4 regions of the Nonomuraea sp. H19 genome follow, and region 3 is predicted to be linked to each of the others. Evidence: riboswitches for the same ligand, from Rfam matches in the RefSeq annotation. Region 3 holds a riboswitch; each other region holds the start of a gene.
What was found. Region 3 has a riboswitch for cyclic di-AMP ahead of ACTMTI_RS17315 (CHAP domain-containing protein). Riboswitches for the same ligand answer to the same signal wherever they lie in the genome.
Positions count from the first base shown of each region.

Region 1 (3,818 bases), on a different contig from region 3:
TGCACGGCGGTGCGACCGCCGTCGGCCCCGGCTCGACCGAGGAGCCCGGCTTCACCGCCAAATCCGCCCGCCAGCAGCAGGAGAAAGAGGCCATCGCGCGGCGCGCGGCCCAGCTCGTGCGGCCCGGCACCGCCGTGGCGCTGTCCGCGGGGACCACGACCTGGGCGCTGGCCCATCACCTGATCGGCGTGCCGGAGCTCACGGTGATCACCAACTCGATCCCCGTCGCCGACGTGTTCCACCGCAACCCGCGCGCCGACCGCACGGTCGTGCTGACCGGTGGCGTACGCACGCCCTCGGACGCACTGGTCGGCCCGGTGGCCGTGGCCGCGATCCGCCGTCTCCACGTCGACACGCTCTTCCTCGGCGTGCACGGGATGAGCGTGCGCGCCGGGTTCACCACGCCCAACCTGCTCGAGTCCGAGACCGACAGGGAATTGGTGGCGGCCGCGCACCGGCTGGTCGTCCCCGCAGACCACACCAAGTGGAACACCGTCGGCATCAGCACCATCGCCGAGCTGAGTGAGGCCGACGTGGTCATCAGCGACCCGGGGTTGCCCGAGGACGCACGCACCGAACTGGCCGAACGCGCCGGAGAATTGATCATCGCGGAGGGCACCCCTTGAAACGCACCATCACCCATCTGGCCGACGGCCGAGAGCTGATCTACTTCGACCTGCGGGACGACGCCGACCGGAGCGCGATCGACCGGCGGGAGCTGGACTCTCGGCCCGTGGCCTCCGAGATGCGTTACGACCCGCTGACGGAGGAGTGGATCGCGATCGCGGGTCACCGGCAGACGCGGACGTTCCAGCCGACCGGGACGGCGGCCGAGTGCCCGCTGTGCCCGTCGTCGGACACGCGGTCGTCGGAGATCCCGGCGTACGACTACGACGTGGTGGTGTTCGAGAACCGCTTCCCCTCTTTTTCTGGAAATTTTGGGACTTATCAGGATGTGGGCGGGCTGAGTGAGGTCCGTCCGGGGGTGGGGAGGTGCGAGGTGGTCTGCTTCACCTCCGAACACTCCTCCTCCTTCTCCCGGCTCTCCGACGCCCAGGTGGAACTGGTCATGGAGGCGTGGGCGGACCGTACGGCCGAGCTGTCCGGGATCGAGGGCGTGGAGCAGGTGTTCTGCTTCGAGAACCGGGGCTCGGAGATCGGCATCACGCTCGCTCACCCGCACGGCCAGATCTACGCCTACCCGTACATCACGCCCCGGACCCGGCTCCAGCTCGGCGCCGCGGCCCGCTACAAGGGTCCGGGCAACCTGTTCGCCGACGTGCTGGCGGCCGAACGCGCCGCCGGGACGCGGGTGGTGGCCGCCAACGAGCTGTGGACGGCGTTCGTGCCGGCCGCCGCACGCTGGCCGTTCGAGGTGCACATCTACCCGCATCGGCAGGTGGCCGACCTGGCGGCGCTGACGGAGGCGGAGCGGGCCGCGTTCGCGCCGCTCTACACCTCGGTGCTGCGGGCGTTCGACGGGCTGTTCGGGGTCGTGATGCCGTACATCTCGGCCTGGCACCAGGCGCCCGTGCGGCAGGACCGCGAGCTGGCGTACCTGCACCTGGAGCTGTTCAGCATCAGGCGCGCGCCCGGGAAGCTGAAGTATCTGGCCGGGTCCGAGTCGGCGATGGGCGCCTTCGTCAACGACGTGCTGCCGGAGGAGGCCGCACGCATGCTTCGATCACAAGTAGATCACTAATGGATTTCTAGTTAAGGTCGCATTACTCGTGATCTACCATTAATATCCCCTTATGCACCATCCGTAACGGCTGGCGCACGCCTAATCCCGGGCGCGGTGCCCGGGAGCCGGGGACCCATGCACTTGGGGTGAATCCACTTCGGTGGTAGGGAAGCAACTCCCATCCCGAACCCGTCAGCTAACCCGGTCGGCAGAGGGAGAGGAAACACCACGTGGCGGCTTCGTCCCCCGTGAGTCTTGCCATCGGTCTGATCGCCGCCGCCGCCGTCGCCTTCCTTCCGGCGACCACGGCGTCGGCGGCCCCCAAACCCACTGAATCCGAGCTCCGCACCCAGCTGAAGCAGCTCAACAGCAAGGTCGACAAGCTCATCGAGAAGTACAACCTCAAGCGGGTCGAACTGGCCAAGGCGCAGGAGGCCGCGAAGGCGGCGAAGGAGCGCCTGGCCACGGCGGAGCAGACGCTGGCGGCGACCGAGCAGCGCGTCGGCGAGATCGCCCGGCTGCGCTACCAGAACGGCGACCCCTCCGTGCCGAGCTTCATGCTCCCGGAGAACGGCGGCAGCGCGGCCGTACTCAACCAGGTGACGGCCGAGCAGCAGGCGCTCGTGAACGGCGTGGCCAAGGCGCGCGACGACAAGAAGAAGGCCGCCGACGAGGCCGTCGCGCTCGCCAACGAGATCCGCGGGGACGCGGCCGAGGTGGACAAGCAGCGCGACGAGGCCGAGGACGTCATCGACGACATCAAGAAGAAGCTCGAGGACCTCGTGCCGTTCGGCACGGGCCGCAAGAGCAACGGCAGCTGGGCCCCCGAACTGCCCTCGGGCGCGGACAACATCACCTCCCGTACGCGTCTCATGCGCGCGCAGGTCCAGAAGAACTTCGCGCTGCCGTACGCGGTGGGCTGCTTCCGCGCGGGCTCCGACGGCGAGCATCCGCTGGGCCGGGCCTGCGACTTCATGATGAGCACCGGCGGCTCGATGCCCACGGCCGCCAACAACGCCCTGGGCGACCGGATCGCGGATTGGGCCATCAAGAACAAGGACAAGATCGGCGTCAAGTACGTGATCTGGAAGCAGCGCATCAACATGGGCTCGGGCTGGCGGGCGATGTCGAACCGCGGCAGCGTCACCGAGAACCACTTCGACCACGTGCACATCTCGATGTACTGAGAATGGGACGAATAGCATCTGGTGAGCTATTCGCACACTTGAAGAAGACGACCCAGCTCGGCATCGACGCCCGTCCCGACCGCAGCAGCGCCCTGCTCGACCACGCTCGCCAGCTTCCGCCGCCCGTCATCGGCAAACTCCTCGGTCTTGCGCCAGGAACCGTCGAGCGGTGGGCGACGATCTCCGGCGGTCGATGGGTCCGCTACGGCGACGCGGCCGGCCGCACACCCGGCCGGATGTGACACGAGAGTCGACGAGGCGCGCTGATCGCGCGGCGGGCGACGCCTTCCAGCGCATGCGCTCCGTCCAACGGGCTCTTGACCTGCTGGGCAAGGTGCGCACTCGAAGACAAGCTCAAGGGTCAGGACTGTTCAGGCATTCGTGGGACGAGCAGACCTCGGTTGAACGCCTCGGTGACGGCGGCGGCGCGGTCCCCCACGCCGAGCTTGGCGTAGATGTTCAGAAGGTGGCTCTTGACCGTGGCCTCGGTGATGAACAGCCGGGCGGCCGCTTCACGGTTGGTGTTCCCGGCCGCCACGAGTTCGAGGACCTCGAGCTCCCGCTGGCTGAGCAGTTGCGGCGCGGGCGTCCTGACCCGGTTCATCAGCCGTGCCGCCACCGAAGGCGACAGCACGCTCTCGCCCTTGGCGGCGGCCCGCGCGCCTCGCAGCAGGTCCTCCCGGGGGGAGTCCTTGAGCAGGTAGCCGGTCGCGCCCGCCTCGATCGCCGGAAGGACGTGGGTGTCGGTGTCGTAGGTCGTCAGAACCAGCACGCGCGCGGTGACGCCGAGCCTGGTCAGCTCGGTGATCGCGGTCAGCCCGTCCATGCCCGGCATACGCAGGTCCATCAGGATCACGTCGGGCCTGAGCTCCTGGGCGAGCCGTACGGCTGCGGCGCCGTCCGCGGCCTCGCCCAGCACCTCGAATCCGGGCGCGGAGGCGAACATG
Region 1 is NZ_JBQHCV010000029.1:15,461-19,278, reverse strand. Features, by position in the region: gene ACTMTI_RS45055 (DeoR/GlpR family DNA-binding transcription regulator) at 1-626, shown strand, start outside; gene galT (galactose-1-phosphate uridylyltransferase) at 623-1,702, shown strand; cyclic di-AMP (ydaO/yuaA leader) riboswitch at 1,771-1,909, shown strand; gene ACTMTI_RS45045 (coiled-coil domain-containing protein) at 1,915-2,871, shown strand; gene ACTMTI_RS45040 (hypothetical protein) at 2,910-3,113, shown strand; gene ACTMTI_RS45035 (response regulator) at 3,233-3,818, opposite strand, start outside.
Region 1: linked by a shared signal. The riboswitch ahead of ACTMTI_RS45045 (coiled-coil domain-containing protein) and the one ahead of ACTMTI_RS17315 (CHAP domain-containing protein) in region 3 are both predicted to bind cyclic di-AMP.

Region 2 (3,818 bases), on a different contig from region 3:
CGTGCGTCCAGGCGACATGATCAAGGTAGAACTCCCAGCTGAGCCCCATCGCCCTCTCGACCGGGTCTGACTCTACGATTCGAGGCAGTCCTCGCCGGCCCATCGTGGCCTACGAGCGAGGTCGTGGCCAACGCGCGAACGATGATGTGCTGTGTTCAGCGGCAGGCCGATCAGGCGGCGATACCTTCTTGACGACGATCGTGTCCGGGGACCAGCTTCTCCAGGTCGTCGACACCCGAGGTGAGGACGTCGAGCACAAAGATTCGCAGCGGCGGCTGCCCGTGCACATTCGCTGCGTTCGTTCTCGTGCTGCCTGGGACACGTGACGGTCCTGCTCTGGGAGCCTTTCGTCAGCGATCTGTGTGAGTCACACTTGCGGGATGTCCCCTCGTGTCGCGGTCGTCTTCTTAGCGTTCGCCCTGGTGTCGGGCTGCGGTTCCGGGGCCGCCTTGAGCCAGGCCGTGATCGACCAAGCCCGGCGGCAAGGCGCGGCACCCGATCTGATGTACGTGGTGGACCTGCCGGGATACGAGCTGGCCGAGATGTCCGTGGGTGCGGTCGGCGACGACGGGTTCGGCGCCTTCTACACCGCTCCTGACGGCAAGCGGGTGGAGATGCGGATCGAACGCGGGCAGTACAAATGCTCCGGCACCTGCGAGCGGGACGGGGACAACTGGTTCACGGTGAAGGACGGCCTCCAGGAGTACGTGGCCGTACGCAAGGGCTACCACCTGCGGCTCATCTGCGACGTCGGGCAGATGGACCGGAGCGTGCTGAAGGAGGCGGCGGAAGGAGCCCGCCCGGCTGTCGGCGACGGCGGCACGCCGGCCCCTCCGCCCAGCCCGGTGGAACGCGGGGACCTGCCCAAGAACGGCGACGGCGCGCCGATCCAGCCCACGGGTCCCGGAGGGTGACCGTTCCTCATCCACGGCGCACAGCCCCACCGCGGCACCGTCCCCCCTTCATCGCCCAGCCGCCGCTCCTGCCGGCCAGCCCTCTTGAGCTCGACCGCCGCGACGGTGCGTACTCGCCCGTCGAACGCGCGGTGCTGCTCGGGCTGGCGTGACCGAGCAGGTGCCGGACGCCGGAGCGCGGCACGTATGGGGCGTGCCGCGCGGCCGGGGATGATGCCGGTTACTTACGGCCCAGGGCGCGGAGCTGGTCCAGGCTCACGGAGGAGACGTTCTGGTCCACCGGATTGTCGGTGTACTGGTGGATGGTCCAGCTCTTCCACGGCGGGGGCGGCGTGACCGTGCCTCTGGCCTTGCTGTAGTGGGCGACCCACAACGGATACTGGCCGAGGCCGTCGCCGTACTTGGTGGCGAAGTTCCAGCCGGAGTAGAACAGCGGGGTGACGCCGGTCTTGGCCTTCACCCGCTCCAGCCACGTCTTGGCCCAGGCGTTGACGTGAGCCGCGGACTTGCCGTCGGTGGTCTCCAGGTCCAGGGCCAGGAGGTCGCCGGGCTTGGCCGGCTGCCGGTTCACCACCGACAGGAAGAAGTCGGCCTCGGCGACGGGGTCGCTGGCCGGGTGGGCGTAGTGGTAGGCGCCGCGCACGATGTTCCGCCCGGCCATCTCGGCCCAGTGGCGGGCGAAGGCGCGGTCGGTGAAATCGGTGCCCTCGGTCGCCTTGACGATGCCGAACTTGGCGCCGCTGGCGGCCCAGTCGTGCGTCGGCTGGTAGTTGGAGACGTCCTGGCCGTAGATGAGCTCGTCGGCGTGCGCGGGGCCGGCGACGGACGGGGCTGCTACGGCGGCGGACGTGGCTGCCACTGCGGTGGCCATCGTCGTGGCCACTGCGGTGGCCACCACGGTTGCCACCGCGGTTGCCGCGACCTTGCGGATGATGCCGGGGGTGGCCATGCGGCTGGCCATGATCTTCGGGGCAGAGGTAAGACGGTGGTCGGCCATCGGTCGGGGGTTCTCCTTGCTTCCATACCGCTTACCGGGTTAGCTGACGGGTTCGGGCGTGGAAGCTGCCCTATGGCACCTCGGTGCCAATTCACCCCAAGTACGTACGAGTGGGTCCCCGGCTCCGCCCGCGGGCGGACTCAGCGGTCACAGGTGGGCCTGTGATGTCATGCGATGGTCAAAACACGACCGGCACAAACCGGACGTATGTCGCAAAAGATAATGTATTAACTAAAAGACTGACAAGTGGACAAATCCCTGGTCGGCGAGTTGTGACGTCCTTGTCGGGAGTCGTGTGGCAGCCGGTGCTGAGGCGTCTGATGAGAACCACACCGCTGGACTAAGTGAGATCGCCCCATGGAGCTGGTGGCGCTGAGGTGAAGAAGCGAAGCAGACCCAGGAGGCGGCTGGCCGGAGGGGCCGTCCAGTGGCGTTCGTCCGGGCGGGGAACGGGGTCGGGCAGGCGACCGAGGGCCCACATGAGGTGAAACCAGAGCACACGTGCTTCCCAGGCGGGTGTGTTCGCGGCGGTTCCATCGCCGGCTTCTTGCCGGTAGCCGTCGAGCATGGCCGGGATGCCGGTCAAAGGAATCTTGGCGAACTCGATCGCAGAGTCCGCCCAGTGGGCATCGCCCCAATCCACGATGCCGGTGAGCTGGGCCGTCTCCGGGGAGACGAGCAGGTTCTGCGGAGCGATGTCGCCGTGGACCAGGACCAGGGGCGGGTCGGCGGGGAGATGCACGGAGAGCCGGTCGAACCAGCCGGTGAGCCAGCCGGCCGCCTCCGCGTCGATCCAGCCTTCTGCCAGGAGGCGGCTGGTCAGCGCCCAGGGATCAGCGGTGCCGTCGTCCGTGGGGATGGGGAGATCTGACGCCGTCGCCGGGGACAGCCGGTGCAGCATGGCCAGCTCCCGCCCCACCTGTTGGAAGACGCGGTTCGTCACGGCGGCGGGCAGCGTGAGACGTACGAGATCCGCCCCAGGCGCTCGGGCGAGCACCATGTAGGGCACGTCCACCACCGAGCAGGTGTCATCGAAGGCGACGACATCCGGAGTGCGCACGCCCGCCTTCCGGGCGGCGGGGATGACCGCGGCCTCCTTCACCAGGTCCGGGAGGAACTGCTCGGTCCGTGGGATGCGCAGGACCAGGTCGTTCCCGAGCAGGAAGACATGGTTGGCCACCCCTGCCGGAATGGGCCGCACCTCTTCGGCGGCGAACCCGTGCCGGCCGGCGATGGCGGCCAGCGTCTCGTCACCCATCTCGTATTCCAGCATGATCGAGATGCTGACACGGTCTGCGCTTGCTCTGCTCGCGCTTTTCAGCAGCTGCGCCGGCGTGGAACTTTCACGGTCAAGCGGGCCGCAGGGAGACTCCGAGGAGATCGTTCTTGACGTGATTCGGGCACGTTTGGCCAGCTCGGCATGCGCTTGACAGTCAACAGGCTGGGCTGGGCGGTTATTAGGGCGGTGCGCCCGTGGCTGTACGGATGTGGTGGTCTGCGTTCATTCTGGGATGCGCTCCAGCGGGGCCCTCGAGCGCTGGCGCGTTGCCGCCGTTGCGAAATCAGCGAGGTGAGATCCGAGATGAGATCCATGCCGTGGCTTGCCGCGGCCGGCGCGGCACTCGTCGCCTTGGCCGTAGCGTTGTGCGCCGTCATGCTCACGGGCATTCCGCCCGCGCATGCGGCCGTGGGGCTCCACGTCAGCGGTACGAAGATCGTCGAGGCCAACGGCCAGAATTTCATCATGCGCGGGGTCAACCACCCCCACGTCTGGTTCACGAACCAGACCAGCTCTTTCGCCAACATCAAGGCGCTCGGGGCCAACACCGTGCGCGTGGTACTGGGCAGCGGCAAGCGGTGGGGCCCGTCCACCGACGTCTCCAATGTGATCTCCCTGTGCAAGCAGA
Region 2 is NZ_JBQHCV010000023.1:95,940-99,757, reverse strand. Features, by position in the region: gene ACTMTI_RS40045 (MOSC domain-containing protein) at 1-70, shown strand, start outside; gene ACTMTI_RS40040 (hypothetical protein) at 381-914, shown strand; gene ACTMTI_RS40035 (glycoside hydrolase family 25 protein) at 1,135-1,911, opposite strand; cyclic di-AMP (ydaO/yuaA leader) riboswitch at 1,925-2,067, opposite strand; gene ACTMTI_RS40030 (phosphotransferase family protein) at 2,252-3,184, opposite strand; gene ACTMTI_RS40025 (cellulose binding domain-containing protein) at 3,503-3,818, shown strand, end outside.
Region 2: linked by a shared signal. The riboswitch ahead of ACTMTI_RS40035 (glycoside hydrolase family 25 protein) and the one ahead of ACTMTI_RS17315 (CHAP domain-containing protein) in region 3 are both predicted to bind cyclic di-AMP.

Region 3 (3,818 bases):
GCGCACAGCATCTGGAGCGGGGACTCCACCCAGGCCGACGCCTGTTCGACCACTCGTTGCCCTCCCAGCCGGGTGATGGCCCGTTCACGACCGCTTCAAGCTAGCCCGGCCGACTTAAGCCGCCAGAAACGGTGCGTGAACAATGGAGGGCATGAATTCGCTCTTGCTCAACACCGACGGCGTGCAGATCCCGCAGCTCGGGTTCGGCGTCTGGCAGATCCCGGGCGACCAGGCCGAGCAGGCCGTGACGATCGCCTTGGAGGCCGGCTACCGGCACGTCGACACCGCCGCCGCCTACGGCAACGAGGAGGGCGTCGGCCGGGCCGTGCGCGGCAGCGGACTGCCGCGCCACAAGCTGTTCGTCACCACGAAGCTCTGGAACTCCGACCACCACCGCGCCGAGCAGGCCTTCGACGAGAGCCTGGCCCGGCTGGGCCTCGACTACGTCGATCTCTTCCTCATCCACTGGCCGGTCCCGAAGCAGGACAAGTACGTCCAGGCGTGGAAGGCCCTCGAAAAGATCTACCGTGACGGGCGGGCCAAGGCCATCGGCACCTCCAACTTCACCGCCGGGACCCTGACGCGGCTGATGGACGAGACCGGCATCAGGCCGTCGATCAACCAGATCGAGTTGCACCCGTACCTGCAGCAGCGCGAGATGCGCGCCTTCCACGAGGCCAACGGCATCCTGACCGAGGCGTGGAGCCCGCTCGGCCGGGGCAAGGGGCTGCTGGCCGACCCGGCGCTGGCCGTGCTGTCGGGGAAGTACGGCAAGACGCCCGCCCAGATCGTGCTGCGCTGGCACCTGCAGCTCGGCAACGTCGTCATCCCCAAGTCCGCGACCCCGTCGCGCATCGCCGAGAACATCGACGTGTTCGACTTCCTCCTCGACGCCGAGGACATGGCCGCGATCGGCGCGATGAACCGCAACCGGCGGATAGGACCCGACCCCGACACGTTCAGCATGACCTGAGTACGATCTGCCCTTGTGCGGGACTTTACTTGGGGCATAGCGGCGACCGGCGGCATCGCGCGTACCGTGGGGGCGGCCATCGTGGCCGAGCCCGGGATGCGGGTGGCCGCCGTCGGGTCCAGGAACCTCGGCCGGGCGCAGGCCCTGGCCGCGACGCTGGGCGCGGAGTCGGCCTACGACTCCTACGAGCGGCTGTGCGCCGATCCGGCCGTGGACGCGATCTACGTGGCGACGCCGCACGCCCAGCACCTGCAGGTCGCCGAGGCCGCCATCGCCGCCGGCAAGGCCGTGCTGTGCGAGAAGCCGCTCGCGGCGACCGTCGACGACGCCGAGAAGATGGTCCGGCTGGCGCGTGAGGCGGGCGTCTTCCTGATGGAGGCCATGTGGATGAGGTTCAACCCCCTCATCCAGAAGATCGCCGCCGATCCCCGCTTCGGGGAGATCCGCTCGGTGCAGGCGTCCTTCGGCTTCACCCTGCCCTATGATCCCGCGCATCGGCTGTGGGCGCCGGAGCTGGGCGGCGGGGCCCTGCTCGACCTGGGGATCTACCCGTTCGGGCTGGCCCAGCTGCTGCTCGGCATGCCCTCCGGCATGCGCGTCACCGGCTCGCTGGCGCCGAACGGCGTGGACGCCGAGGCCGCCGGCGTGCTGCTCTACCCCGGCGGCAGGCACGCCCTCGTGGAGACCTCATTGCTCGGGAACCACCCGAACCAGGCCTGCGTGGTGGGGACGGGGATGCGGGCGGACATCCAGGCGCCGTTCTGGGCGCCGCAGCGGATCGTCCTGACCGGGCCCTCCATGGAGCCGGAAGAGCATCTGCTCGATCCGGCCGACAACGGGTACGCCGGGGAGCTTCGCGAGGTCCGCGCCGCGACGGCCGAAGGCAGGACCGAAAGTTCGATCATGCCGCTTGACGAATCCCTTGCCATGATGGGCCTTCTGGCCGACGCCCGCCGGCAACTCGCCTAGCTGGCGTTTTATGTAGTTGTAATCCACTTGTCTTATGCATTACCTTATGGGGCATTCCGCAGCACATGTCCGGTTTATCCGGAGATGTCCGACCATCGCGTACGAGATCACAGGATCCACCTGTGACCGCTGAATCCGCCTGAGGGCGGAACCGGGGACCCACGTCCTTTGGGGTGAATCGGCACTTCGGTGCCGTAGGGCAGCTTCCACGTCCGAACCCGTCAGCTAACCCGGTAAGCGGTATGGAAGCAAGGAGTAACCCCCTCGATGGCCAAGCACCCCATTTCCGCTGCCCCAAAGATCTACTTCGCTCACGCCGCCCTCTGCGCAGCCGTCGTCGTCTCAGCCTTGGGCGCTCACACCGCCACGGCGTACGCCGCCACCATCAAGGCCGGGCATCCGGTCACCACGGTCAACGACCGCCCCGAAGCCGACTCCGCCAAGCGCGGACAAGTCCGGGTCAACGTCACCGCCTCCCAGGTCCTGGCCCTGGCCAAGTCCCAGGTCGGCACCACCGAGAACGCCGCCGGCGGCGGCACCCCGTACCAGCAGTGGTACGCCAACTCGCAGCGAGCCGCCGAGACCCTCGCCCGCGACGGCGGCACCCGCACCGAGTACCTGAACGCCCCCTGGTGCGCGATGTTCGTCTCCTGGGTCGGCGAGCACACCGGCGCCCGCCCGCAGGTCGGCTGGGACGCCTGGACCGTCGCCCACGCCAAATGGTTCGCCGCCAACAACCGCTTCGGCACCGTCCCCAAGCCCGGCGCCATCGTGTTCTTCTCCTGGAAGGGCAGCAAGAACATCAAGGACATCCAGCACGTCGGGTTCGTCGAGAAGGACAACCAGGACGGCACCATCACCACCATCGAGGGCAACACCGGCAACGGCCGCGTCGAAGAGCGCGTCCGGCCGACGGCGCAGGTCGTCGGCTACGGCTACCCCCAGTACGCCGGCTGAGCCCCCGCAGCCGGAAGGAGCGCGCGCCCCACGCGGGGCGCGCGCTCCTGTTTCAGCCGTCCATGAGCGCCAGGTAGCCGTCCTCCAGCGTGGGCTCGGCCGGCCGCGCGCCCGGATCCGGCGGCGCCGCCGCCACCACCCGGTAACGCATCCCCGCCCCCTCCGGCAGCGCCGACACCACCCGCCCCGCGGCCGGCGCCGCGCCCGCCGTGGTCACCGTCCACACCCGCCGGTCGGCATGCGAGACCAGCTCCCGCACCGTCCCCTGGAACGCCAGCCGCCCCTTGGCCAGCACCGCCAGCATCTGGCACGTCTGCGCCACGTCGTCCACGATGTGCGTGCTCAGCAGCACCGTACGGTCGCCGGCCAGCTGCGACAGCAGCATGCGGAACCGGATCCGCTCCTCCGGGTCCAGCCCCGTCGTCGGCTCGTCCACGATCAGCAGCCGCGGATCGGCCAGCAGCGCCTGCGCGATGCCCACCCGCCGCAGCATGCCCCCGGAGAACCCCTTCAGCTTGCGATCCGCCACCTCCGGCAGTCCCACCAGCTCAAGCAACTCGCTGATCCTGCGCCGCCGCGCCGACCTGGAGTGCAGGCCCTTCAGCAACGCGATGTAGTCCAGGAAGCGCCGGGCGCTCAGATCCGGGTAGACCCCCAGGTCCTGCGGCAGGTAGCCGAGCACCCGCTGCACCGCCAGCCGCCCCTCCGCCGTCGCCACGTCGTGGCCGCCGATCATCACCCGGCCCGCGGTCGGCCGCAGCAGCCCGGACAGGATCCGCATGAGCGTGGTCTTGCCCGCGCCGTTGGAGCCCAGCAGGCCGTACATGCCGGTCGGCACCACCAGGCTCAGCTCGTCCAGGGCACGCGTGCCGCCCTTGAAGGTCTTGGTCAGGCCGGAAACGTCGATACGCATGTCAGT
Region 3 is NZ_JBQHCV010000007.1:194,629-198,446, forward strand. Features, by position in the region: gene ACTMTI_RS17300 (hypothetical protein) at 1-53, opposite strand, end outside; gene ACTMTI_RS17305 (aldo/keto reductase) at 152-973, shown strand; gene ACTMTI_RS17310 (Gfo/Idh/MocA family protein) at 989-1,942, shown strand; cyclic di-AMP (ydaO/yuaA leader) riboswitch at 2,060-2,197, shown strand; gene ACTMTI_RS17315 (CHAP domain-containing protein) at 2,210-2,899, shown strand; gene ACTMTI_RS17320 (ABC transporter ATP-binding protein) at 2,952-3,812, opposite strand; gene ACTMTI_RS17325 (hypothetical protein) at 3,814-3,818, opposite strand, start outside.

Region 4 (3,818 bases), on a different contig from region 3:
GCCGCCCGCACCGACCTGGAGCAGTCGGCCGCGGCGGCCGAGGGGTCGGAGCGCGAGGAGGTGGTCTCGCGGCTGCGCGAGCAGCTCACCGCGCAGAAGAGCGCCGCCAAGGAGGAGGCCGACCGGCTGCGCGAGCAGATCAAGCTCGCCCGCGCGGAAAACTCCGATCTACGACGTAAGCTGCACGACGCCCGCGAGCGCGCCAAGGCCGCGCTGGCGCGGGCCGAGGAGATGGAGCACGCGGCCGAGGAGGCCAGAACCGCCGCCTCGGCCGCGGGCAGTGCCGGCGAGGCCGAGCTGCGGCGGCTGCGCGAGCGGCTGGCCGACGTGGAAAGGCAGCTCGAAGCCTCGCGCCGGGCCGCCCGTGAGGGCCGGAGCATCGAGGACGCCCGCATCAGGGTGCTGCTCGACGCGCTGCAGGACGCCTCCGCGGGACTGCGCAGGGAGCTCGCCCTGCCCACGACGATCAGCCGGCCCGCCGACTCGGTCGCGGCGATCACCGGGGAGCGTCCCGGCGTGCGCGGAGTGCCCGCGCGGGCACTGGCCGACGACGACCCGCAGCTCCTCGACCAGATTCTGGCCGTGCCGCAGGTGCACCTGATCATCGACGGCTACAACGTCACGAAAACCGGTTACGGCACGCTCACGCTCGCCGACCAGCGCAACCGGCTGATGACCGGGCTCGGCGGGCTGGTCGCGCAGACCAGGGTCGAGGTGACCGTGGTGTTCGACGGCGCCGAGCTCAACGCCCCCGTCCAGGTGGTGGCGCCGCGGGGGGTGCGCGTGCTGTTCAGCGCGCCGGGGGAGATCGCCGACGACCTCATCCGCCAGCTCGTACGCGCTGAGCCGCCCGGCCGGGCCATCGCCGTGGTGTCGTCGGACCGCGAGGTGGCCGAGTCCGTCATGCGGATGGGAGCCAGACCCGTTCCGTCCGCTCTGCTGCTGCGCAGGCTGGGCCGGGCCTGAATAACGGAGGGTGCCGGTGGCCGCGCACCTGGCGCAGCCGCCGCTGACGGGCGGCGTCATCAAGGTCGTCAAGCTTTCCGACTACGGCAGCACCATCATCGGCGCCGTCCGCCCGTAGCGTCTCTTGCCATCCTGGCCCGTTTCCGGGTCCAAGGATGGGTGATTTCGGTCTTCAACGGCCACGCATTGCCGACGCCGGCTCATCTTCTCCTCTTTGCACACTCGCGCCAGCCCGGCGGAAGGGGGGAGCCGGGGCTCAGGGTGGCGGCGCGAAAAGTGTGACAAAAGCGACAATCTGGGACCTTACAAACCCCTGCGCCAGGAATTGTGACCAGGGTCACATTTGCATAACGAAACCTGGTGTTCCAGCAGGGATTTCCTTCCTTACTGGCCCCGTTATCTGATCTTTACAACCTGACTGGCGTTTTGCCGAACCTTGACCTCTCGGCGTAGCTTCTGGCCTCGCGGCGACAACCCATGCCGTCGCGAACCGGCATCGGTCACCCGATGTGAATCAGATAGAGATCCGTCGGTCGCCGCCGACATCCCCATATAGACACCTCAATGAGGCGGCGATCTGCCGAGTCCGTGCAGCCAGGAGGCACGGAGCCGGGGAACCATGGATCCCTTCCCCAGGGATCAGGGGTGAATCGGCGCGTAACGCGCCGTAGGGCGACTTCCAGGCCCGAATCCGTCAGCTAACCCGGTAGGCGTTCGTGGAAGACTCAAGGAGAAATCCTGTCTACCTCCCTGCAAAACCCCCGTCTGTCCCGCCTTGCCCTGAGCGGAGTAGCGCTCACGATGACCGTGACGGCCGGAGGTCTGATCCTCCATGCCCCAACGGCGCGGGCGGCGACGAGCGATTCGGCCACCACCGCCACCACGGCCAAGGCGGCGACCACCGCCAAATCGGCCAAGTCCGCGGCGGCGGCCAGGATCGCTCGGCAGAAGGAAAGGGCCAGCAAGGCCATCGCCGTGGCCAAGAAGCAGATCGGTGACCCGTACCGTTACGGCGCCGACGGCCCCGGCTCGTTCGATTGTTCCGGTCTCACCCAGTACGCCTGGAAAAAGGCCGGAGTGAAGCTCCCGCGCGTGGCGGCAAGCCAGTTCGCCCGCATCAAGCGGAAGGTCTCCTGGAAGAACCTCCAGCCAGGCGACCTGCTGTTCTTCAGCGGGCTCGGCCACGTGGGCATGTATGTCGGCAACGGCAAGATGATCCACTCGCCGCGGACAGGCTATCGGGTGCAAATCGTCAAGCTGAGCGGATGGCGCAAGTCGTCGTTCGTCGGCGCGGTTCGCCCCGGTATTTAATTCACAGCCCCGCCCGATCTCGGGCGGGGCTCTGTCTTTCCCCGCACCTCCCTCGCCGTCGTGCGCTGGGGTTCTCCCTTCTCGTACGGCAAGCCAACGGCACGCCACCCGCCGCACGTGGCCGGCGGCCTCCAGGAAGACGCCCGCTGACCCGCACGTGGCGAGCCGCCGCAACGGCGCACAGCGGGCCATCGCCATGGTCCGCCGCCTGGCCTTCGTGCGCGATCCAGGTCGGCGGCCGACTACGATCGGGCAGCGTGTCCGAGCGGGTGAGCCGACGAGCTGCGATGGCCGTTCTCCTGCTCCTCGTCCCCGGCAGCGCCCCCGAACCCCCCGTTCTCCCCCCTGAAGCGCGTGGCCTGTGGCGCGACGGTGTGGTCGTGGCGCATGGGGCGCGTTCCGTCGTCGTCGGTCACCGTGCGCCGCGCGGTGAGCTCGAGGAGCTGGCGCGGCGGGCCGACACCGCCGGGCGGCGGGTCTCGGACGTTCTCCGCCGGAGCGTGCGGCCGCTGGTCGTCGTCCCGGACTCCGCGGCGGAGGCGGCTCGGCTGGCCGGGGCCGGAAGGTTCGACGGGCTGGCGGCGGTGGCCGACGGCGGCAGGGTGATCGTCGTTCCCGAGGTCTTCGCCAGGCTCAATGCCATCGGCAAGGACGTCGTTCTCACGCATGAGCTCACCCACGTCGTGGCGGGCACCGATCGGCTGCCTCCCTGGCTTTATGAGGGGTTCGCCGACTACGTGGGCTATCGGGACGCCGGGCTGCCCGTGCGGATCGCCGCCGCTGAGCTGGCCGCCGAGGTGCGGGCTGGGCGGTTGCCGCCCGGATTGCCGGGACCGGCCGCATTCGCCGCGGACGGCCGCGACCCCATACGGCTCGCACGGGCGTACCAGGAGGCGTGGCTGGCGTGTCGCTTCCTCGCCGACCGGTTCGGTGAGGAGACGCTGGTGAGGCTCTACCGTGATGCCCAGGCGGCCGGCGTCGACCGGGCGCTCGCCTCGCTCGGGCTCTCCACGGCCACGCTGACGGAACGGTGGCGCGACTACGTACGGGATCGGCTCGCGTAAGAGAGGCGGAGGATGTGACACAGGGAGGAGTCTCGACGGGGGATCCGGATCCGGGGGATCCCGTGGACCGGGAGCATAGGGGGAGCATGGCCGGAGAGGACGGCGGCGACGGGCGGCCGCGGAGGCCCGCAGGGGTGGCGCTGGTGCTGCTGGGCGTCGTGATCGTGGCCGTGGCCGCGTTCAGCACGCCGTGGCGGGTGCTGGCCTCGGGGCCGCCCGATCCCGCCCGTGACTTCAGCGCGGCCGAGATCGCCCGCGCGAAGGCGTTCGACGCGGCCACCAGCCTGCCGGGCTACCTGTCGCTCGCGCTCACGATCATCTTCGCGGGATTGCTGGTGGCCACCCCGTTCGGCGCCAAGGTCCTGGGCCGGCTGCGCGGCCCCTGGTGGGTGCGGGTGATCCTGGGCGTCGTGGTCATCACCGCGATCAGTGAGGTGATCAGGTGGCCGCTCGGGATCTGGTTCGAGACGCTGCTGC
Region 4 is NZ_JBQHCV010000006.1:368,611-372,428, reverse strand. Features, by position in the region: gene ACTMTI_RS15840 (NYN domain-containing protein) at 1-966, shown strand, start outside; cyclic di-AMP (ydaO/yuaA leader) riboswitch at 1,535-1,694, shown strand; gene ACTMTI_RS15835 (C40 family peptidase) at 1,768-2,277, shown strand; gene ACTMTI_RS15830 (hypothetical protein) at 2,565-3,341, shown strand; gene ACTMTI_RS15825 (M48 family metallopeptidase) at 3,428-3,818, shown strand, end outside.
Region 4: linked by a shared signal. The riboswitch ahead of ACTMTI_RS15835 (C40 family peptidase) and the one ahead of ACTMTI_RS17315 (CHAP domain-containing protein) in region 3 are both predicted to bind cyclic di-AMP.